Linked DNA regions of Bradyrhizobium diazoefficiens. The main gene of each other region encodes a partner of the protein of the gene in region 2 in a complex. Links are inferred from orthologs where the notes say so. Each region holds a gene or a part of one and is shown on either strand. Other genes may lie near its edges. The genes, in order: secA and secY.

Region 1 (11,844 bases), 2.6 Mb from region 2 along the record:
CACCGCGCGCGGGCGCAGGGCGCGGCGACCTTTTTGCTTGATCGCGTCGCCGAGGACATGTCCGACCGGCTGGCCGCGGTGATGCGCGCGTTTCACGCCCCGGCCGATCTCTGGACACCCGGTGAAGGGCTCGCGGGGCTGCGCACGCGGCTTCCGTCCATCGAACGGATCGCGCTCGATGCGGCAGGCTCGGAGAAATTGCCCTTCGCGCCGGAAAGCCTCGATCTCGTCGTCTCCGCGCTGGCACTGCAATTCGTCAACGACCTGCCGGGCGTACTGGCGCAAATCCGCCGGGCGCTGAAGCCGGACGGGCTGCTGCTCGCCGCGATGATCGGCGGCGACAGCCTGACCGAGCTGCGGCAGGCCTTTGCCGCGGCGGAGGCCGAATGCGAAGGCGGCGTATCGCCGCGCGTGGCGCCATTTGCCGATCTGCGTGACATCGGCGCGCTGTTGCAGCGGGCGGGCTTTGCGCTGCCGGTGACCGATGTCGACCGCGTCGTGGTGCGCTATGCCAATGCGTTCGCGCTGATGCAGGATCTCCGGCGCATGGGCGCGGCCAATATGCTGCTCGAGCGGCGCCGCGCGCCGAGCCGTCGCGCGACACTGCTGCGCATGGCCGAAATCTACGCCGATCGCTTTGCCGATGCCGACGGCCGCATCCGCGCGACGTTCGACATCATCTGGCTCTCAGGCTGGGCGCCGCATGCGAGCCAGCAGCAGCCGTTGAAGCCGGGTTCGGCGAAGGCGAGTCTCGCGGAGGCGGTGAAGAAGACGGGGAGAAAGTGACGTGTGTCCCGGACGCGCAGCAGCGTTCTTACGCTGCTGTGTAGAGCCGGGACCCAGCCTGCCGAAAGCAGGGCCCCGGCTCTGCAGCGCACCGCAAGAGCGCTGCGCTGCGTCCGGGGCACACTGATCTCACATCAGCAAATCAATCAGATGCGGGATCAGCGGAATATCCGCCGGCGGCATCGGGTAGTCGCGCAGTCTGTTGGCGCGGACCCAGGCCAGATTCTGGCCCTCGCGCGCCTCCACCATGCCCTCCCAGCGCCGGCAGATGTACAGCGGCATCAACAGATGAAAGGTCTCGTAGCCGTAGCTCGCGAAAGTGAGCGGGGCCAGGCAGGGCTCGGCAACAGTGATGCCGAGCTCCTCGTGGAGCTCGCGGATCAGGCTCTGTTCCGGCCGCTCGCCCGCCTCGAGCTTGCCGCCGGGAAATTCCCATAAGCCCGCCAGCGGCTTGCCCTCAGGGCGCTGTGCGATCAGGACGCGCTTGTCGGCGTCCACAAGCGCACAGGCCACGACAAGGGTGAGCTTGAGCTCGGCCATGCCCTACGACCTGTAATCGCCGTTGATCGCGACATACTCCTTGGTGAGATCGCAGGTCAGCACACGGTCGCGGCCCTTGCCGAGGCCGAGCGAGACCTTGATCGCGATCTCCGGGGCCTTCATCGCCTCTGACACCTGCGCCTCGTCGTAATTAGGATCGCGCGCGCCGCTCTTGGCGACGCGGATGCCGTTGAAGGCGATCGAGAGCTTGTCGCGGTCGGCCGGCTCGCCGGCCTTGCCGACCGCCATCACCACGCGGCCCCAATTGGCGTCCTCGCCGGCGATCGCGGTCTTGACCAGCGGCGAGTTGGCGATCGACATCGCAATTTTGCGCGCGGACGCCTTGGTCTTGGCGCCCTCGACCGTGATCTCGACCAGCTTGCGCGCGCCTTCGCCGTCGCGGGCCACCTGCTCGGACAGGTTGGCGAGGATCTGGTTGAACGCCTTGGCGAACGCTTTCAGGCGCGGGTCGCTGGCGCGGCTGATCTTCGGCGCGCCGTGCGCGGCGGCAGCGCCGGTGGCGAACGCCAGCAGCGTATCGGAGGTCGAGGTGTCGCCGTCGATCGTCACCGCGTTGAACGTGTCCTCGACGCCGGCCTTGAGCAGCGCCTGCAGCGCGGCCGGCGCGATCGGCGCGTCGGTGAAGATGAAGGACAGCATCGTCGCCATGTCGGGCGCGATCATGCCGGCGCCCTTGGCCATGCCGTTGATGGTGACCTTGGCCTTGCCGAGCTTGACCGTCGCGGTCGCGATCTTGGGGAAGGTGTCGGTGGTCATGATCGCCTTGGCGGCGGCGAGATAGTCGCCGGGCTCGGCGGCCTCGGCGAGGCGCCCCAGCACGCCGTCGAACTTGGTCGCATCCAGGGGCTCGCCGATTACGCCGGTCGAGGCCAGGAAGATTTCGCTCTCGCTGCAGCCGACCGCCTTGGCCGCGATCTTGGCGGTCAACGCGGTGGAGGCGCGGCCGGTCTTGCCGGTGAAGGCATTGGCATTGCCGGAATTGACGACCAGCGCGCGCGCCTTGCCGCCCTTCAGCTTGGCGCGGCACCATTCGACCGGCGCTGACGGGCACTTCGATTTGGTGAAGACGCCGGCGACCGCGGTGCCCTTGTCCATCATTGCCAGCAGGACGTCGGTGCGGTTCTTGTAGCGGATACCGGCCTCGGCCGTCGCGAGGCGGACGCCCGCAATGGTGGGCATGTCGGGAACGTTCTTCGGGGCGAGGGGAGAGACGGCTGAGGACATCATGGGCGCCTTGATGAGGTCTGAACATGCAGATGGCCGGGCGATGCCCGGCCATTGCGACGTTAGATACTATTGGCGTCCCAGAAGTGACAGCGAATTCTTACTTCTTCGCGGTCCTACTTCTTTGCAGGCGGCGCCATCTTGCTGTCGGACGGCTTGGCCGCGTCGGCCGGCTTCGCGTCCGATTTGGCGTCCTTGGAGGCGTCGGCCTGGTCCATCCGCTCGACCTTGGCGTCCGCGCGCAGCTTGGCGACGTAATCGGCCTGGGCCTTGCGGGTGACGTAGTTCTCGATCTGGGGCTTGACCTGCTCGAACTCCGGCGCCTTGCGATTGCGCTTTTCCTCGACCTTGATGATGTGCCAGCCGAACTGCGACTTCACGGGGTCGGAAATCTTGCCGGGCTCCAGCGCGAAGGCCACCGCCGAGAATTCCGGCACCATCTGCTCCTTGGTGAAGAAGCCGAGATCGCCGCCGTCGGCGGAGCCCGGATCCTTGGACTTCTTCTTGGCGAGCTCGGCAAAGTCGGCGCCCTTGTCGAGCTCGGCCTTCACCGCCTTGGCCTCGTCCTCGGTCTCCACCAGGATGTGGCGGGCACGCACCTCCTGCTCGCCGGTGATCTGCTTGGAGGCCTCCTCATAGACCTTCTTCATGGCGTCGGGGGTGGTGGCGGCCTTGCCCTCGTTGGCGAGCAGGCCGTCCATCAGCAGGCGGTTGCGGGCGAACGCCAGGCGCTTCTTGAACTCCTCGCTGTCGCCGATCTTCTTGTCCTCGGCAGCCTTGCTGACGATCTTCATGTCGATCAGGAACGACAGCACATTCTCGTCCTTGGTCGCTGGGTCCATCTGGGCGAGGCTCGGCCCGAGCTCCTCCTCGGCCATGGCGACGTCGCTCTTCTTGATCTCCGCGCCATTGACCTTCGCCAGCACCGGATCGTCGGCGGCCCGCAACGGGCCCGGAAGCGCCAGGGACAGCGCCAGAGCGAGGCATCCAGCCAGGGCGGAGGCATGGCGGAAACGCTGGCCGGTGGTTACCGGGAACGAGGTGGTCATGGAAAATCCTTTTGTTGAAGCAGGGGGCTGCTCGAGCGGGGCGGACACTCGCCCAATTCAGGGGGGCTTTGCAACGCGAAAAGTCTGTCAATTTGATGAATTGGCCGCAATGCGGCCGCCGTTGACAAGGCTAGGGGCCGGCCATATCTCTGCCCGGTCGCGTCCATGGCGATGGCGTTTATTTTGCTGCGTTTTTGGCCGTTGAACCCTGACTTGCCCAATTCCCACCCATATGGCGGACGACCCCCCGCAGTCCGGGCTCTGGCGCCATAAAGCGTCACGGTGAGTTGATAGGCAGGTGGGTGACAACATTTCGGCTGCCACGCGGTTAAATCGCGAACACAGGAACTGGTCATGATCGGCGCGCTCGCCCGCAAATTTTTCGGCTCCTCCAACGATAGGCGGGTGAAGGGATATCAGTCCCGCGTCAACGCGATCAACGCGCTGGAGCCCGAGCTCATCAAGCTCTCGGACGAGGAACTCAAGGCCCGCACCGCCGAATTCAAGAAACAGCTCGCCGAGGGCAAGACGCTCGACGACCTGCTGGTGCCCGCCTTCGCCACCGTGCGCGAGGCCGCCAAGCGCACGCTCGGCCAGCGCCATTTCGACGTCCAGCTGATCGGCGGCATGGTGCTGCACGAGGGCGACATTGCCGAGATGAAGACCGGCGAAGGCAAGACGCTGGTGGCGACGCTCGCGGTCTACCTCAACGCGCTCGCCGGCAAGGGCGTTCACGTCGTCACCGTCAACGACTACCTCGCCCGCCGCGACTCCGGCTGGATGGGCCAGATCTATGGCTTCCTCGGCCTGACCACCGGCGTCATCGTGCACGGCCTCGACGATTCCGAGCGCAAGGCGGCCTATGCCTGCGACATTACCTACGGCACCAACAACGAATACGGCTTCGACTATCTGCGCGACAACATGAAGTACCGGCTCGACGACATGGTCCAGCGGCCGCACTTCTACGCCATCGTCGACGAAGTCGACTCCATCCTGATCGACGAGGCGCGCACGCCGCTGATCATCTCCGGCCCGCTCGACGACCGCTCTGATTTCTACAACACCATCGATGGTTTCCTGCCGAAGCTCGACAAGTCCGACTACGACGTCGACGAGAAGCAGCGCACCGTGACGCTGACCGAAGCCGGCATGGAGAAGATCGAGACCTTGCTGCGCGACGCCGGCCAGCTCAAGGGCGAGTCGCTCTACGACGTCGAGAACGTCTCCGTCGTGCACCACATCAACCAGGCGCTGCGCGCCCACACGCTGTTCACCCGCGACAAGGACTACATCGTCCGCGACGACGAGGTCGTCATCATCGACGAGTTCACCGGACGCATGATGCCGGGCCGGCGCTATTCCGAAGGCCTGCATCAGGCGCTGGAGGCCAAGGAGCACGTCCAGGTCCAGCCCGAGAACCAGACGCTGGCCTCGATCACCTTCCAGAACTATTTCCGCATGTATGAGAAGCTGGCCGGCATGACCGGCACGGCCGCGACCGAAGCCGACGAGCTGTTCGACATCTACAAGCTCGAGGTCGTGGAGATCCCGACCAACCTGCCTGTGGCGCGTCTTGACGAAGACGACGAGGTCTACAGGACGCAGAAGGAAAAGTACCAGGCGATCCTCGCCGAGATCGAGCGGGCGAACGCGCGGCTGCAGCCGGTGCTGGTCGGCACGGCGTCGATTGAAAAATCGGAAGTGCTCGCCGAATTCCTCAAATCGAACGGCTACAAGCAGATCGACTTCGGCAAGGAGCACGCGCTCGACAAGCTCTACGCCGCCGCCCGCGCCGGCAAGCCGGCAAAACTGTTCGCGGTGCTGAATGCGCGCTTCCACGAGCAGGAAGCCTATATCGTCGCGGAAGCGGGCGTGCCCGGCGCGATCACGATCGCGACCAACATGGCCGGCCGCGGCACCGACATCAAGCTCGGCGGCTCGCTCGAGATGCGTCTCCAGCAGGAGACCGCCGGCATCACCGACGAGGCAGAGAAGGCGAAGAAGATCGAGCAGATCAAGGCCGACATCGAGCGCTTCCGCGACATCGTGCTGAAGGCGGAAGAGACCGTCGAGGTCGAGCCGGCGAAGGGTTCAAAGCCCGCCAAAACCGTGAAGAAGCCGGGCGGCCTCTACATCATCGGCTCCGAGCGCCACGAATCCCGCCGCATCGACAACCAGCTGCGCGGCCGCTCCGGCCGTCAGGGCGACCCCGGCCGCTCGAAGTTCTTCCTGTCGCTGGAAGACGATCTGATGCGCATTTTCGGCTCGGATCGTCTCGACAGCATGCTGCAGCGTCTCGGCCTGCAGGAGGGCGAGGCCATCATCCATCCCTGGATCAACAAGGCGCTGGAGAAGGCGCAGCAGAAGGTCGAGGCGCGCAACTTCGACATCCGCAAGAACCTGCTCAAGTTCGACAACGTCCAGAACGACCAGCGCAAGGTGATCTTCGACCAGCGCGTCGAGCTGATGAAGGACGAGAGCGTCGCCGAGACCGTCGCAGACATGCGCCACGCCTTCATCGAGGACCTCGTCACCAAGCACGTGCCCGAGCATGCCTATGCCGAGCAGTGGGACACAGCCGGGCTCAAGGAAGAGCTGAAGCGTGTGCTCGATCTCGACCTTCCCGTCGACGACTGGGCCAAGGAAGAGGGTATCGCCGACGAGGAGCTGCTCACCCGCATCGAAAACCGCGCCGACGAGCACATGGCGGCCAAGGTCGCGCAATGGGGTCCCGACGTGATGCGTTACGTCGAGAAGACCATTCTGCTGCAGACGCTGGACCATCTCTGGCGCGAGCATCTGATCATGCTCGACCACCTCCGCCAAGTCATTGGCCTGCGCGGTTACGGCCAGCGCGATCCGTTGCAGGAGTACAAGACCGAGGCCTTCAACCTCTTCCAGGAGATGAGCGCGCATTTGCGCGAGGCCGTCACGGCGCAGCTGATGCGCGTCGAGATCGTCCCGCCGGAGCAGGAAGCCCCGATGCTGCCCGCGATGGAAGCGCACAAGTTCGATCCGAACACCGGCGAAGACGAAATGGCGCTCGCCAGCGTCACCCTCGCCCCGCAGGCCACCGACGCAGCGCTGCGCGACCCGAAGAACCCGGCGAGCTGGGGCAAGGTCGGCCGCAACGAGGATTGCCCGTGCGGCAGTGGCAAGAAGTATAAGCACTGCCACGGGCGGTACGCGTAAGGGCTGAATGCGTTTGCGAGGCGCGACGATAGCGCCTCGCTCTCCACTGTCGTCGCTCGGCTCGACCGGCGCCCCAGTGTGCCGCAGCTTCTCGGCTTAATCACAACTTTCGCTGGAATACCGGATTGCCCGCCCTCATGCGCGGTTGCGCACGACACGGCGATGATGGCTGAGGGCGTTTCACGTGAGAAAGGCGCGGCGGCTTTACTTCACCGCCCCGAACCGGCTCTCAAAGGAGTTCGACGACACCACGGGTGCTGCGCCGGCCATCTGCGTGCTGTCGGCCGCCCCATCGCTCACCGACGGCTTCAGCGCCGGACGCGTCTGGGCGAGCCGCGTGTCGGGCTGCGGCTTCGGCGCCTCGGCGGGCTTGGCCGCGGCAACCGCCGGCTTCGGCGCGTCCTTTGCTGCATCCTTCACCGCTTCCTTGGACTTGTCGTGGCCCGGCACGAAGCGGGTCACGGCAGCCTTCAGCCTTGACGCTGCGGTGGTCGGCGTCGTGGACGTCGCGGCCGGGGCGACGGACGCAGTGGCTTGCGGCGGTGGTGTCGTCGTCGCCGTCGTGTCGGCGGAGCCGAGGCCCATCTTGCGGCCGAGGTTGGAGAAGAAGCCGCCGCCGGATTTTTCGGCCGCGGCGACGCGCGTGTTGGTCGCGGGCGCGGCTACGGCAACGACCGGCTCTTCCTGCGGCGCGGGCGCGGACGCCACCGCATCGAGGTTCGGCTTGGGCGGATTGACGTGGCCGGGGATCGTGCCCGGCGCCTTCGCCATCGCCAGCATCTGCAAGGTGGTGCCTTCGGCGCTCTCGGACAGGCCGGTCGAGCCTTCCGGAATCTTGGCGGCAAAGATCTTGTTCATGCCGCCGTCGATGCCGGTGTTCATGCGCGCCACCGGCGTGCCCTTGGCGACGAGCTTGGCGTATTCGGCCTCGTCCTTGGCCTGCTTCTCGCGCACGGCGCTCGCGATCTCCTCGGGGATCACATAGGCCGGGCATTTTGCGGAAGCATCGAATATGGGATCGCGCTTGGCATCGGCCGGCTTGGCCGCGTCGAACACGTATTTCTTCTCGCAGAAATCGACCTTCGGCTCCTGCCGCGTCACCTCGAAATGATCATAGCCTTCCTTGATCATCTTCCAGAACGGCATGTTCGGATTGTTCCGGTGCTTGGCCATGTTCACCGGCGTCATCTTGAACGGATAGGCCTGCAGCTGGAACGCCTTCTGGCCGCCGAAGAAGGATTCGCGCCCCAACGAATAGATCTCCGCGATCTGCTCGTCCGTCATCGCGTAACAGCCGCGCGAAGAACAGTCGCCATGCACCATCAGTTGCGAGCCGGTGCGGCCCAGCGCCTTGTCGAACGCGTTCGGGTATCCGGTATTGAAGGAAAGATAATAGGCCGATTGCGGATTCATCTGGCTCGGATTGATCGAATAAAATCCTTCCGGCGCCTGGCGGTCGCCTTCGCGCACCTTGGGGCCGAGATCGCCCGACCAGCGGCAGATCGGATAGGTCTTGAGCAGCGCGAACTGGCCGCTTCGGGTCTGCTTCCAGACTTCGAGCTCGGCCTCCTGCTTGAACAGGCGCACCAGGATCGGCGATTGCAGGTCCATGTCCTTCTCGGCCATCGCGGCGAGAAGTTTTGGCGGCACCGGCTGGTTGGCCTTGGCATTGGTCGCGAGCGAAACCTGGTCGGTGTCGCAGCCGGTCAGCAGAACGCCGGCCGTCATCAGCGCAACCGAAGCCAAGAGCGCGCGAGCAAGCGAACGAGAAATCAAGATGGACCCCACACCGTGCCGGGCAGAGAGCGCGAACCCCACTTCGTTTGGCGCATGATCCGAGCGGACAACCGACCCGCCGTGGCGGGCTCGTTCAGATCACGCCCCAGCGCTGATGCCCTGAAGCCATTGATTAAAATTCTAACCTCTGGGTGATGCGGTCGCAACCCGAGCGGGGATCACGAGGGCGTTGGCCCAAAGGTGTGGTCAACAGAGACTTAAACTGGGCGGAACTTGGACCTTGCAGCCAAATTGGAACGGAGATCGCTGATTTGGGCAAAAAAAGGGTTAACGCGGGGTTACCGGGGCTCTTCGCCTCTCCCGCTTGCGGGGAGGGGTCGGCATAGGCGGGCCTTGGCCGCCGTTCTTCGAGAACGCCGATGCGAAGCATCGGCTATGGCGCCGGGTGAGGGCTCTCTCCTCTTGGGGGTTCTCATTTGCGGAGACCCCCTCTCCCCGACCCTCCCGCAAGCGAGGGAGGGGGCGCACCACCGCCGTCGCGCCGAAATGGGCTCGAATCACCCCAGTTTCCGGCCGATATCGAGGAATTTCTGCCGCCGCTGCTTGCGGATGGCCTCGCCGTCGAGGCCGCGGAGTTCGTCGAAGGCCTTGGCGATGGCATCGCCGGTGGTGGCGATCATGGCGGCGGGGTCGCGGTGGGCGCCGCCGACCGGCTCCTTCAGGATCTGGTCGATCACCCCGAAGCGGAGCATGTCCTGGGCGGTGATCTTCATGTTGTTGGCGGCTTCCTGCGCCTTGGTGCCGTCGCGCCAGAGGATGGAGGACGCCGCCTCCGGCGAGATCACGCTGTAGATCGCGTGCTCCAGCATCAACACCTTGTTGGCAGTGGTGATGGCGATGGCGCCGCCCGACATGCCCTCGCCGGTGATGATCGCGACATTCGGCACGGTCAGCGCCAGGCACGCGTCGGTCGAGCGCGCGATCGCCTCGGCCTGGCCCCGCTCTTCGGCGCCGATGCCGGGATAGGCGCCGGCGGAATCGGCGAGCGACAGCACCGGCAGGCCGAACCGCTCGGCCATCTCCATCAGCCGCACGCATTTGCGATAGCCTTCGGGGCGCGCCATGCCGAAATTGTGCTTGATACGGCTCTCGGTGGAATCGCCCTTTTCCTGGCCCATGACGCAGATCGGCTCGCCGCGGAAACGGCCGAAGCCGGCCACCAGCGCCTCGTCCTCACCGAACTTGCGGTCGCCGGCGAGCGGGGTGAATTCGGTGATCAGGCCCTTGATGAAGTCGTTGAAATGCGGTCGCTGCGGGTGCCGCGCCACCAGCGTCTTCTGCCACGGCGTCAGATTCAGATAGAGGTCGGCCAGCGCCTGCGCCGCCTTGTCCTCGATCCGCCCGATCTCATCGCTGATGTCGGTGCCGGAGGCCGCAAGCGTGCGCAATTCGTCGAGCTTGGAGTCGAGCTCGGCGACGGGCTTTTCGAAGTCGAGATAGCTGCGCATCTGGTCTGGCATCAACTCAATATAGGAAGGATCGGGCGAGGCGGCGAAGCGGATCTGGGCTCAAGGAAAGAACTGTAGCTTCTTCAAGGACTTGACCTGAGCGCCATGCGAAGCGCGCCAGATCGTTCGAAAGGCCCCGGCTCTTTCTGCGGAGATGTGGCCGAAGTCAAGGCGGTTTCGGGGGTTGCCCGGGGCCGAACTCTCGTGTCCCGGACGCGCTGCAGCGCTCTATCGCGCTGCTGCGCAGAGCCGGGACCCAGCAAGCAGCATGGGCCCCGGCTCAGCAGCGCACCGTTTCACGCTGCGCTGCATCCGGGGCACGAGACCTGTTTACTTCTCCGCCAGCGGGTGCAGGTCGCGCACCAGGCTCTTCAGCCGCTCCTCAACCACATGGGTGTAGATCTGGGTGGTCGAGATGTCGGTGTGCCCCAGCAGCGTCTGCACGATCCGCAAGTCGGCGCCGTTGTGCAGGAGATGGCTGGCAAAGGCATGGCGCAGCACGTGCGGGGAGACCAGCCGCGCCTGCAGGCCGGATGCGACCGCGAGCTCCTTGAGGTCGCGGGCGAAATGCTGCCGCGTCAGGTGCCCGCTCTCGCCGAACGAGGGGAACAGCCATTTCGCGGCGGCGAGGCTGTGCTTCTTTTTCTCGGTCTTCGCGGCTTCCGTCGCCGCGAGATAATCCGCCATCGCCTGACGCGAGGCCTCGTTGAGCGGCACCAGCCGTTCCTTGTTGCCCTTGCCGCGCACCACGATCATGCGCGCATCGCGCTTGGCCGCCGAGCGCGGCAGCGCCACCAGTTCGGAGACGCGCAGGCCGGTGGCGTAGAGCACTTCCAGCAGGCAATAGAGCCGCAACGCGCGCAGCCGCTTCGAGGGTGAGGCATCTTCCGCCTCGCTCAATTCCTTGGCGCGGCGGAGCATGCGGTCGACATCGGCGATCGACAGCACCTTTGGCAGGCCGCGGCCGCGCTTCGGGCCGGACAGGATCGCGGCGGGATCATCGCTCCGGATCCGCTCGTTCAGCAGGAAGCGATAGAGATGCCGCATCGCCGACAGCCGGCGCGCGACGCTGGTGGATTTGAAGCCGCGGGTGTCGAGGTCGGCGAGGTAGTCGCGCAGGACTTGCGTTTCGGCGTCCGCGAATGTGTGGCCGACCCGGCCCAGAAACTCCGAGAAATCGGTGAGGTCGCGGCGGTAGGCATCGAGCGTGTTGGGGCCGGCGCCCTGTTCCGCCGCGAGCATGTCGAGGAACAGGCCCGTGAGCTTGGCATCCGAGGGCTTGTTGGCGGAAGATCTGGTGCGCATGCCGGTCAGGCTAGCTGCTATTTCTTGAGAAACTTATCCGGCGGGATTGTCACCGTCATTTCCCGCGGCTTCGGGCTCACGAAGTTTGCCAGCGCGAACACCACGCCATAGACGATGCCGGCGATCACGGCGACGACCGTCAGGAAGCGGAACAGGCTGGGCATCGGGCAAGATCTCGGGAGGGTCTCGAGGCGCGGCGAATTAACCAATGAAATCATCCAACATGTTCGCCGTTTCGTGGCAAGAGTCCTCTGGCGAGGCCCCCTGCGGGGTCGTATAGGTGGCCAAACCATGCCGCCTTTGGCGGCAGATCGAGCGAGATCCAGAGCGAGATTTATGTCCGACGCCGCGCTGCCGATACCAGCATCCCCTGAGGCCGACATCCTGTCGGCGCTGGGCGCGCGCTCGATCGTGCTGGTCGGCATGATGGGAGTGGGCAAATCCACCATCGGCCGCCGCATGGCTCTGAGGCTCAAGCT
Region 2 (11,353 bases):
GCGCGGGTGACCTCGTCGATCGCCATCATGCCGTCGATGGTGGAGAGCTTCCGACGCTCGGAATAATAGTGAATCAGGGGTTCGGTTTGGCTGCGGTAGCTGGCCAGACGCTTGGTCAAGACCTCCGGGGTGTCGTCGACCCGGATCTCCTCCCCGCGCTCCCGCATCTGGGCGACGCGGGTCTCGACGCGGCTCAAAAGCGCGCTCTCGTTGACACGGAGCTCGATCACGGCGTCGAGCTTGAGATGCTTGTGCCTGAGCAGTTCGTCCAGCGCCTCGGCCTGCGGCACCGTCCGCGGGAAACCGTCGAGGATGAAGCCGGCCTTGGCGTCCGGCTGATCGAGCCGGTCGGAGATGATTCCGACCACGACGTCGTCGGGCACGAGGCCGCCGCTCGCCATGATCTCCTTGGCCTTCAGCCCGACTGGCGTTCCCGCCGCGACGGCCGCGCGCAACATCTCACCGGTCGAGAGCTGGACGATGCCATAGCGCTGCACCAGCCGCTGCGCCTGGGTCCCCTTGCCCGACCCCGGCGGTCCCAGAAGTATGATTCTCATCGGCGTACGCCCCCCGGATTGGTGAGCGATACGTCGCGCACCTGTGTTTGAAAGTTCGGTAACAGTGCAAATCATAATCAGCGCCGCACCGCTACCCATATCATAGGGGAGCAAATGCCCGGACGCCAAGAAGGCCTTTGAAATCAGTGATTGCGTCGCAGTGAGAGCAGCTCTGCCGACATGGCCGCATGACTGGCTCACCGCTTGCGCGGGCGCCGCGCGTTGCTCGCACGGCGAATCGGCGGCGCTGTCGCGCCGCCTTGAAAGCGCTGCGCTTAGCGGCGGCGGCCGCCGCGCAGCTTCGACTTGCGGATCAGACCTTCGTACTGATGCGCCAGCAGATAGCCCTGCACCTGCGCCACCGTATCCATGGTCACGCTGACGACGATCAGCAGCGACGTGCCGCCGAAGTAGAACGGCACCGAGGCGTAGGAGATCAGGATTTCCGGAATCAAGCAGACGATCGCGAGATAAATCGCACCGAGCACAGTGATGCGCGACAGCACGTAGTCGATATATTCGGCGGTGCGCTCGCCCGGACGGATGCCCGGGATGAAGCCGCCGTGCTTCTTCAGATTGTCAGCGGTCTCGGTCGGGTTGAACACGATCGCGGTGTAGAAGAAGGCGAAGAACACGATCAGGGCGAGATAGAGGATCAGGAACAGCGGGCGGCCGTGGCCGAGCTGGGTGGTGATCCACTGGAACCATTCCGGCCCGCGGCCGGCGTTGAAGTTCGCAACCGTGGTCGGCAGCAGCAGCAGCGAGGACGCGAAGATCGGCGGGATCACGCCCGAGGTGTTGAGCTTGAGCGGCAAATGCGAGGACTGGCCCTCGAACATCTTGTTGCCGACCTGGCGCTTCGGATACTGGATCAGGAGCCGGCGCTGGGCGCGCTCCATGAACACGATGAAAGCGATGACGGCGACCGCCATGACGATCACGACCAGGATCAGGCCGGTCGACATCGCGCCCTGACGGCCGAGCTCGAGCATGTTGGCGAGCGCCGCGGGCAGCTCGGCGACGATGCCGGAGAGAATGATCAGCGAGATACCATTGCCGATGCCGCGCGAGGTGATCTGCTCGCCCAGCCACATCAGGAACATGGTGCCGCCGGTCAGCGTGATTGCCGTGGACAGGCGGAAGAACATGCCGGGGTCGCTGACGACATTGCCGGCGCCTTCGAGACCCACCGCGATACCATAGGATTGGAACGCGGCCAGGATCACCGTCAGGTAGCGGGTGTACTGGTTCAGCGTCTTGCGGCCGGCCTCGCCCTCCTTCTTCAGCGCCTCGAGCTGCGGCGAGACGGTGGTGAGGAGCTGGATGATGATCGAGGCCGAGATGTACGGCATGATGTTCAGCGCAAAGATCGCCATGCGGTGGATGCCGCCGCCGGCGAACATGTTGAACATGCCGAGGATGCCGCCCGCCTGCGACTTGAACACCTGCTCCCAGATGTTGGGATCGATGCCCGGCAGCGGGATGTAGGTTCCGAGCCGATAAACGAGCAGCGCACCCAGGGTGAACCAGATGCGCTTCTTCAGTTCGTCGGCCTTCGCAAACGCGCCGAAATTGAGATTGGCTGCCAGTTGTTCCGCTGCAGAGACCATCTTGGACTTTCTCCCGCCGCCTGTTGCGCCGTGATACCCGCGGCCGGGCTATTCTAGCGGACGCCGGACATTATCTGGGGCTTCGGCTTCGATAAGTCCATCGTCCCGCATGCGTAAAGGCCCGCGAGGCGCGGGCCAATGACGCAGTTGTTACGCCGCCTCGCCTTCTTCCTTGGCGGGGGCGAGGATCTTCACCGAACCGCCGGCCTTCTCGACCGCCGCGATCGCGGTCTTGCTGGCGCCGTGCACTTCGATGTTGAGCTTGGACTTGAGCTCGCCACGGCCGAGCAGCCGCAGGCCGGCCTTGGCGCGGCGCAGCACGCCGCCCTTCACCAGGGCCTCGACATTGACGACGCTGCCGGCGTCGATCTTCTTGGCATCGACCGCTTCCTGGAGCCGGTCGAGATTGATCTCGGCGAACTCGACGCGGAAGATGTTGTTGAAGCCGCGCTTGGGCAGACGGCGATGCATCGGCATCTGGCCGCCTTCGAAACCCTTGATGCGCACGCCCGAACGCGCGGTCTGGCCCTTGCCGCCGCGGCCGGACTGCTTGCCCTTGCCCGAACCGATGCCGCGGCCGACGCGCATACGCTTCTTGCGCGACCCGGCGTTGTCGGCGATATCGCTGAGCTTCATCGCCCTTCTCCTTGTGTCTTGCGCATGATCGTCACCGAAGACCGGCACCCGGTTTCGGGATCATGCGCTTTTGCTTACTTCTCGTCGACGATGCGGACGAGATGGTGAACCTTGTCGATCATGCCGCGGACCGCCGGGGTATCCGGCAGTTCGCTGGTGCGGCCGATCTTGTTGAGCTTGAGCCCGATCAGCGTCGACCGCTGCGAGTGATGGCGGCGGATCGCGCTGCCGGTCTGCTCGAGCTTGATCGTCTTGCTGGACTTAGCGGCGTCCTTGGCCATGGGAGTCTACTCCGAACCTTCCGTTAGTCGGCAGCCGCCTCGGCATCACCGCCGATACGGCGGGACTGCAGAGTGGACACCTTGATGTTGCGGCGGGCTGCGACCGAACGCGGCGAATCCTGGTGCTTGAGCGCATCGAAGGTCGCGCGCACCATGTTGTAGGGGTTCGACGAGCCGATCGACTTCGCCACCACGTCCTGGACGCCGAGCGTCTCGAACACGGCGCGCATTGGGCCGCCGGCGATGATGCCGGTACCGGCCGGAGCTGCACGCAGATAGACACGGCCCGCGCCATGACGGCCGGCGATGTCGTGATGCAGTGTGCGGCCCTCGCGCAGCGAGACCCGGGTCAGGTTGCGCTTGGCGGACTCGGTCGCCTTGCGGATCGCCTCGGGCACTTCGCGGGCCTTGCCGTGACCGAAGCCGGCGCGACCCTTCTGATCGCCGATCACGACCAGCGCTGCGAAACCGAAGCGCTTGCCGCCCTTGACGACCTTGGCCACGCGGTTGATGTGGACCAGCTTGTCGACGAACTCGCTGTCGCGCTCCTCGCGCTCCTTGCGGTCGCGTCCGCCGCCGCGTTGATCGCGTCCACCACGTTGTTCGCGTTCTGCCATTTTTCCAATCCTTCAGAGGCTTGCGCCTCAATCCTCAAATTCCGTTAGAAGCTCAGCCCGCTCTCACGCGCAGCGTCGGCAAGAGCCTTGACGCGCCCGTGATAGAGGTAGCTGCCGCGATCGAACACGACTTCCTTGACACCCTTCTCGGCGGCGCGCTCGGCCAGCAGCTTGCCGACCGCCTTCGCCGCATCGATGTCGGCGCCGGTCTTGCCGCCGTCGCGCATCGACTTCTCGAGCGAGGAGGCAGAGGCCAGCGTCTCGCCCTTCAGGTCGTCGATGACCTGGGCGTAGATGTGCTTGGACGAGCGGAATACCGACAGACGCGGACGGCCGCCACCGGAGCGGCGCAGCTTCAGCCGCACACTCCGCTTGCGCCGGGCATTCGTAACCTTGGCTTTGGACATGACCGGCTCCGTTACTTCTTCTTGCCTTCCTTGCGGAAGATGAATTCGCCAACATACTTCACGCCCTTGCCCTTGTAGGGCTCCGGCGGCCGATAGGAGCGGATCTCGGCGGCGACCTGGCCGACGCGCTGCACGTCGCTGCCCGACACCGTGATCTCGGTCGGCTTCGGCACGGCGATCGTGATCCCCTCCGGGATCGGATAGATCACGTCGTGGCTGTAGCCGAGCGCGAGCTGCAGGTTCTTGCCCTGCATCGCGGCGCGGTAACCGACGCCGGTGATCTCGAGCTTCTTCTCGAAGCCCTTGGTGACGCCTTCGACCAGATTCGCGACCTGGGCGCGAGCGGTGCCGTACAGGGCGCGCGCGCGGTTGGTCTCGGCCCGCGGCTTGACCTTGATCTGGCCGCTCTCGAGCTTCACCTCGACGTCGTCGTGGACGACGAACTGAAGCTGGCCCTTCGGGCCCTTCATCTTGACGGTCTGCCCATCGACGGTCGCGGTCACACCCGACGGAACCGCCACAGGCCTTTTGCCAACACGTGACATGGATGAAAAATCCTTCTCAGAACACCGTGAAGAGGACTTCGCCGCCCACATTCGCGTCGCGCGCGCTGTGGTCGGCCATGATCCCCTTCGGCGTCGACAACACCGAAATGCCGAGCCCGTTGTTGACCCGCGGCAGAGCCTTCACCGAGGCGTAGACGCGGCGCCCCGGCTTGGAGACTCGTTCGATCTCGCGGATGACGGGCTCGCCGTCGAAATATTTCAGCTCGATCTCGATCTCGCTGCGGCCCGAGGAGTGCTCGACCGTGGCGTAGCCGCGGATGTAACCCTCGGACTTCAGCACCTCGAGCACGTTCTCGCGCATCTTCGAGCCAGGCGTCGAGACCTTGGTCTTGGAGCGCATCTGCGCGTTGCGGATGCGGGTGATCAGATCGCTGATTGGATCGTGCGTAGACATCTAAACGACCCTCCTTACCAGCTCGACTTCACGAGGCCCGGGACCATGCCCTTGGAGCCAAGTTCGCGCAGCGCGATACGGGACAGCTTGTTCTTGCGATAGTTCGAGCGCGGGCGGCCCGACAGCTCGCAGCGCAGGCGGATGCGGGTCGCCGACGAGTTGCGCGGCATTTCCGCCAGCTTCAACGTCGCGGCGAAACGCTCTTCCATCGGCAGCTTCTTGTCGGCGATGATCGCCTTCAACCGCTCGCGCTTGGCGGCGGCGTTCTTCACCATCCGCTTGCGCCGGTTGTTCTTCTCGACTGAACTCTTCTTTGCCATGCTTGGCTCCTGGGTATCCGCGTTTGAGAGGCTTTAGCTCAGCGTCTCACTGCCGGAACGGGAAATTGAAAGCGGTCAACAAGGCCCTCGCCTCTTCGTCGGTCTTGGCCGTGGTGCAGACGGTGATGTCCATACCGCGGGCTTCCGTGACCTTGTCGAAGTCGATCTCGGGGAAAATGATGTGCTCCTTGATGCCGAGCGAGTAGTTGCCGCGGCCATCAAAGCTCTTCGGGTTCAGGCCACGGAAGTCGCGGACGCGCGGCAGCGCGACCGTCACCAGGCGGTCGATGAACTCGTACATGCGGGCCTTGCGCAGCGTGACCTTGCAGCCGATCGGCTGGTTCTCACGCAGCTTGAAGGTCGCGATCGCGATGCGCGAATAGGTCACGATCGCCTTCTGGCCGGCGATCTGGGTCAGCTCGGCGGCGGCGGTCTCGGCCTTCTTGCGGTCGTTGACGGAATCGCCGACGCCCATGTTCAGCACGACCTTGTCCAGGCGCGGAACCTGCATCACGTTCTCATAACCGAACTTCTCGGTCATGGCCGTGCGGATCTTCGCGTCGTATTCCGCGCGCAGGCGCGGGGTGTAAGCGGCCTCAGCCATCGATCTCAGCTCCCGAGCTCTTGGCGATGCGGACCTTCTTGCCGTCCGCCAGAATCTTGAATCCGACGCGGGTCGGCTTTCCGTCCTTGCCGACATACGCGATGTTGGACAGTTGGATCGGCGCCTCTTTCGAGATGATGCCGCCCTCCTGGGCCTGCGTCTGCTTCTGGTGACGCTTGACCATGTTGATGCCGCGCACCAGCGCGGTGCCGGCGTCGGGACGAACCTCGAACACTTCGCCGGTCCGGCCCTTGTCGCGGCCGGTCAGCACGACGACCTTGTCGCCCTTGCGGATCTTCGCAGCCATCACAGCACCTCCGGCGCGAGCGAGATGATCTTCATGTGGTTCTTGGCGCGCAGTTCGCGCGGCACGGGCCCGAAGATACGGGTGCCGACCGGCTCGGACTGGTTGTTGATCAGCACGGCGGCGTTGCGGTCGAAACGGATGACCGAACCGTCGGCGCGGCGGATGTCCTTGCGGACGCGCACCACGACGGCCTTCATCACGTCGCCCTTCTTCACCTTGCCACGCGGAATCGCTTCCTTGATCGAGACGACGATGATGTCGCCGATCGTGGCGTAGCGGCGCTTGGAGCCTCCGAGCACCTTGATACACATGACACGGCGTGCGCCAGAATTATCGGCCACGTCGAGGTTGGTCTGCATCTGAATCATTGATGCACCTCGTCCTCTTTCCAATTGCGCCAGCCCAGCCGGCGCTCAACATTTCCCTGAAGTCAGTCGGCTAAAGCCAACAGATCAGGCGCTTTTCTTGTGCTCGCCCCGGATCACGACCCACCGCTTCAACTTCGAAATCGGCTTCGATTCCTCGATCCACACCATATCGCCCGGCTTGAACTGGTTGTCCTCGTCGTGCGCGTGGTAGTTCTTCGAACGGCGGATCGTCTTCTTGTAGATCGGATGCGTGAAGCGGCGATCGACGCGCACCACGACGGTCTTGGCAGTCTTGTCGCTGACGACCACGCCCTGCAGAGTACGTTTCGGCATATTCGTAAGCCCCTTACTTCTCTTTCGCGCGCTTCTGCGCGGCGACGGTCTTGATGCGGGCGATGTCGCGGCGAGCCTCGCGCAAGCGCGAGGTGTTCTCGAGCTGCCCGGTGGCGCGCTGGAAGCGCAGGTTGAAGCGCTCCTTCTTCAGGTTCAGGATGGCGTCATCCTGCTGGTCGGGGCTCATCGCGCGGATGTCTTCGATCTTCATCTGGGCCATGGCCATTACTCCGCAATGCGCTCGACGAAGCGCGTCTTGATCGGCAGCTTGGCGGCCGCCAGGGTCAGCGCCTCACGCGCCGTCTGGGTGTTGACGCCGTCGATCTCGAACAGCACCCGGCCCGGCTTGACGCGGGCCACCCACAATTCCGGCGAGCCCTTGCCGGAGCCCATGCGGACTTCGGCCGGCTTCTTCGACACCGGAACGTCGGGGAACACGCGGATCCAGACGCGGCCGGCACGCTTCATGTGGCGCGTCAGCGCGCGGCGCGCGGCTTCGATCTGGCGCGCCGTGACGCGCTCAGGCTCGGTCGCCTTCAGGCCGAACTGGCCGAACGCCAACGTTGCGCCCGAAGACGCGACGCCGTGGATACGGCCCTTATGCGCCTTCCGGAACTTCGTTTTCTTAGGTTGCATCATGGCTTTAAGCCCTCAATTCCCTGTACTGGCTCAGGCCGCATCGCGGCGCTGACGGCCACCACGATCGCCACCGCCGCCGGTCTCGCCTTCGGCCATTCTCTTGTCCTGGGCCATCGGATCGTGCTCGAGGATCTCGCCCTTGAAGATCCAGACCTTGACGCCGCAGGTGCCGAAGGTCGTGAACGCGGTCGCAACGCCGTAGTCGATATCTGCGCGCAGCGTGTGCAGCGGCACGCGACCTTCGCGGTACCACTCCATGCGCGCGATTTCCGCACCGCCCAGACGTCCCGAGCAGTTGATGCGGATGCCTTCCGCGCCGAGACGCATCGCCGACTGCACGGCGCGCTTCATGGCGCGGCGGAACGCGACGCGGCGCTCCAGCTGCTGCGCGATCGATTCCGCCACCAGCGTCGCATCGAGCTCCGGCTTGCGGATCTCGACGATGTTGATGACGACGTCGGACGAGGTGATGTCCGCGACCTTCTTGCGCAGCTTGTCGATGTCGGCGCCCTTCTTGCCGATCACCACGCCCGGACGTGCCGAGTGGATGGTGACGCGGCACTTCTTGTGCGGACGCTCGATCACGATGCGGGCGACGGCGGCCTGCTTGAGCTCCTTGTGCAGGATCTCGCGGATCTTGACGTCCTCGTGCAGCAGCTTGCCGTATTCCTGCTTGCCGGCGAACCAGCGGGAATCCCAGGTCCGGTTGATGCCGAGACGCAGACCGATCGGATTGATCTTTTGACCCATCGTGTGCTCCTGCGCCCTTAAGCCGCTGCTTCGGCTTCGACCTGACGAACGATGATCGTCAGCTGCGAAAATGGTTTGTAGACACGGCCCGAGCGGCCACGACCGCGGGCGGCAAAGCGCTTCATCACGAGGCCGTTGCCGACGAAGGCCTGCGCGACGACGAGATCGTCGACGTCGAGATCGTGGTTGTTCTCGGCATTGGCGATCGCAGATTCCAGGCACTTCTTCACATCGACCGCGATCCGCTTGCGCGAGAACTGCAGGTCGGCGAGCGCAGCAGCCGCCTTCCGGCCGCGAATGAGCTGGGCGACCAGGTTGAGCTTCTGCGGGCTCACCCGCAGCATCCGGGCGACCGCCTTGGCCTCGTTCTCGGCGAGGCTCCGTTCGCGCTTAGGTTTGCTCATCGTTTAATCCTCAAGCCTTCTTGGCTTTCTTGTCGCCGGAGTGGCCATGGAAGGTCCGGGTCGGCGAGAACTCGCCGAACTTGTGACCGACCATTTCCTCATTGACGGCCACCGGCACGTGCTTCTGACCGTTGTAGACACCGAAGGTCAGGCCGACGAACTGCGGCAGGATCGTCGAACGACGGCTCCAGATCTTGATGACGTCGTGACGGCCGGACGCGCGCGCGGCATCTGCCTTCTTGAGCAGAGAACCCTCGACGAACGGGCCTTTCCAGACTGAACGAACCATGTCCGGCGTTCCTTACTTCTTCCGCTTGTGGCGGCTTAGGAGAATGAATTTGTTGGTCGACTTGTTGGTGCGGGTCTTCTTGCCCTTGGTCGGCTTGCCCCACGGGGTGACCGGGTGGCGGCCGCCCGAGGTGCGACCTTCACCACCGCCGTGCGGATGGTCGATCGGGTTCATCGCGACACCGCGGTTGTGCGGGCGGCGGCCCATCCAACGCTTGCGACCGGCCTTGCCGATCGAGGTGTTCATGTGATCCGGGTTCGACACCGCGCCGATCGTGCCGCGGCAACGGCCGTGCACCAGGCGCTGCTCGCCCGAGTTCAGGCGGATGATCACGTAGTCCTGGTCGCGGCCGACGAGTTGGGCATAGGTGCCCGCGGAACGGGCGAGCTGGCCGCCCTTCCCGATCTTGACCTCGATGTTGTGGATGATCGTGCCGACCGGCATGTTGCCGAGCGGCATGACGTTGCCCGGCTTCACGTCGACATAGTTGCCGGCGACGATGGTGTCGCCCACGGCCAGGCGCTGCGGCGCCAGGATGTAGGCCTGCTCGCCGTCCTGATACTTGATCAGCGCGATGAAGCCGGTGCGGTTCGGATCGTATTCGAGCCGCTCGACGGTCGCGGGAACGTCGACCTTCTCACGCTTGAAGTCGACGGTACGCAGCGTCCGCTTGTGACCACCGCCACGGAAGCGCACGGTGATGCGGCCGGTGTTGTTGCGGCCGCCAGAGGAGTGCTTGCCCTCGGTGAGCGCCTTGACCGGCTTGCCCTTGTAAAGCGCCGAACGATCGACCATGACCAGCTGGCGCTGGCCCGGCGTCGTGGGATTGAATGTCTTCAGTGCCATCGTCGTACGACCTTACAGACCGGTGGTCACGTCGATCCGATGACCCTCTTCGAGGGTCACGATCGCGCGCTTGGAGTTCGACTGCGAGCCGAGATTGCCGCGGAAGACCTTGGTCTTGCCCTTGCGGACCAGCGTGTTGACGCTCTTGACCTTGACGTCGAACAGCTTCTCGATCGCTTCCTTGATCTGCGGCTTGGTCGCCTTCGCGGCCACCTTGAACAGCACCTTGTTGTGCTCCGAGGCGATCGTCGCCTTTTCGGTCACGACCGGCGACAGGATCACGTCGTAGTGGCGAGGCTCGATGTTCTTCGTCATTTGAAGCGCGCCTCCAGCGCATCGATGGCGGCCTTGGTCAGAACGAGCTTCTGACGGCGCAGGATGTCGTAGACGTTGATGCCCTGGATCGGCAGCACGTCCATGTTCGGGATGTTGCGGGCCGCGGCGGCAAAGCCGTTGTTGAGCTCGGCGCCGTCGATGATCAGCGCGTTGGTGAGCCCGAGGCCCGAGAAGTGACCGAGCAGCGCCTTGGTCTTGGCGGCTTCCAGCGCGGCCTTCTCGATCACGACGAGATCGCCGTCCTTGGCCTTGGCCGAGAGCGCATGCTTGAGCGCGAGCGCACGGACCTTCTTTGGCAGGTCGGTGGCGTGCGAGCGCACCACCGGGCCGAAGGCACGGCCGCCGCCACGGAACTGCGGCACGCGGGCCGAGCCGTGACGAGCACCGCCGGTGCCCTTCTGCTTGTACATCTTCTTGCCGGTGCGCCAGATCTCGGCGCGGCCCTTGGCCTTGTGGGTGCCGGCCTGGCGCTTGTTGAGCTGCCACTGCACGCAGCGCGCGATGATGTCCTCGCGCGGCTCGAGACCGAAAATGGCGTCGGAGAGCTGGACCGAGCCCGCTTCCTTACCTTCGAGGGTGGTGACCTTCAATTCCATCTCACGCCTCCTGCGCAGCCGGAGCGGCTTCCGCATCGCCCGCAACCTTGAACTTGCCGGGCTTCGGAGCTTCCTTCGGCAGCGGCTTCTTGACGGCGTCGCGCACGCGGATCCAGCCGCCCTTGGAGCCGGGAACGGCGCCTTCGACGAGGATCAGGCCGCGCTCGACATCGGTCTGGACGACGCGAAGGTTGAGCGTGGTGATGCGATCGACACCCATGTGGCCGGGCATCTTCTTGTTCTTCCAGGTCTTGCCGGGGTCCTGACGACCGCCGGTCGAACCGATCGAACGGTGCGAGATCGACACACCATGCGTGGCGCGCAGACCGCCGAAGTTCCAGCGCTTCATGCCGCCCGCAAAACCCTTACCGACCGAGGTGCCGGTGACGTCGACGAACTGGCCGACGACGAAGTGATCGGCCTGGATCTCGGCGCCGACCGGAATCATGGCATCCGCAGTGACGCGGAATTCCTCGACCCGGCGCTTCGGCTC

Evidence for each region.
Region 1: the proteins of secY (region 2) and secA are in contact, whole or in part, in a crystal structure (PDB 3DIN), measured with the Thermotoga maritima proteins. The link is inferred for Bradyrhizobium diazoefficiens from one-to-one orthologs. Residues at the interface, in WP_004081795.1 of Thermotoga maritima: Glu108, Gly109, Glu110, Glu111, Ala236, Glu237, Arg238, Arg239, Ile240, Thr241, Ile242, Gln243, Tyr244, Ala245, Arg246, Arg247, Val248, Thr249, Gly250, Arg251, Arg252, Val253, Tyr254, Gly256, Ala257, Ser258, Thr259, Tyr260, Leu261, Pro262; in WP_004082002.1 of Thermotoga maritima: Glu261, Ala262, Arg263, Lys300, Ala301, Arg302, Thr303, Ile304, Ile305, Leu323, Tyr324, Asp325, Pro326, Val329, Ser330, Tyr333, Ile336, Lys340, Phe345, Val349, Glu363, Phe364, Tyr374, Ser375, Gly376, Gly377, Glu393, Ile395, Thr482, Ser483.

Annotation. Positions count from the first base shown.
Region 1 is NZ_CP067100.1:783,051-794,894, forward strand. What follows is about bases 3,623-7,015. They hold secA (preprotein translocase subunit SecA), read left to right. Parts: upstream 3,623-3,974; coding sequence 3,975-6,815; downstream 6,816-7,015. In the rest of the region: JJB99_RS03645 (methyltransferase domain-containing protein), read left to right, coding at 1-786; JJB99_RS03650 ((deoxy)nucleoside triphosphate pyrophosphohydrolase), read right to left, coding at 916-1,326; bifunctional glutamate N-acetyltransferase/amino-acid acetyltransferase ArgJ, read right to left, coding at 1,330-2,571; JJB99_RS03660 (peptidylprolyl isomerase), read right to left, coding at 2,688-3,620; JJB99_RS03670 (L,D-transpeptidase family protein), read right to left, coding at 7,020-8,543; JJB99_RS03675 (acetyl-CoA carboxylase carboxyltransferase subunit alpha), read right to left, coding at 9,110-10,072; site-specific tyrosine recombinase XerD, read right to left, coding at 10,391-11,365; JJB99_RS03685 (histidine kinase), read right to left, coding at 11,383-11,529; JJB99_RS03690 (shikimate kinase), read left to right, coding at 11,702-11,844. UniProt on the Escherichia coli protein: Required for protein export, interacts with the SecYEG preprotein conducting channel.
Region 2 is NZ_CP067100.1:3,426,845-3,438,197, reverse strand. The notes cover bases 1-2,902. They hold secY (preprotein translocase subunit SecY), read right to left. Parts: upstream 2,168-2,902; coding sequence 833-2,167; downstream 1-832. Other genes in these bases: rpmD (50S ribosomal protein L30), read right to left, coding at 2,878-2,902; rplO (50S ribosomal protein L15), read right to left, coding at 2,318-2,803; JJB99_RS16325 (adenylate kinase), read right to left, coding at 1-557. Outside these bases: more of rpmD, read right to left, coding at 2,903-3,084; rpsE (30S ribosomal protein S5), read right to left, coding at 3,108-3,701; rplR (50S ribosomal protein L18), read right to left, coding at 3,746-4,108; rplF (50S ribosomal protein L6), read right to left, coding at 4,120-4,653; rpsH (30S ribosomal protein S8), read right to left, coding at 4,670-5,068; rpsN (30S ribosomal protein S14), read right to left, coding at 5,083-5,388; rplE (50S ribosomal protein L5), read right to left, coding at 5,435-5,992; rplX (50S ribosomal protein L24), read right to left, coding at 5,985-6,299; rplN (50S ribosomal protein L14), read right to left, coding at 6,299-6,667; rpsQ (30S ribosomal protein S17), read right to left, coding at 6,752-7,000; rpmC (50S ribosomal protein L29), read right to left, coding at 7,014-7,220; rplP (50S ribosomal protein L16), read right to left, coding at 7,226-7,639; rpsC (30S ribosomal protein S3), read right to left, coding at 7,670-8,389; rplV (50S ribosomal protein L22), read right to left, coding at 8,407-8,793; rpsS (30S ribosomal protein S19), read right to left, coding at 8,804-9,082; and more genes. UniProt on the Escherichia coli protein: The central subunit of the protein translocation channel SecYEG. Consists of two halves formed by TMs 1-5 and 6-10.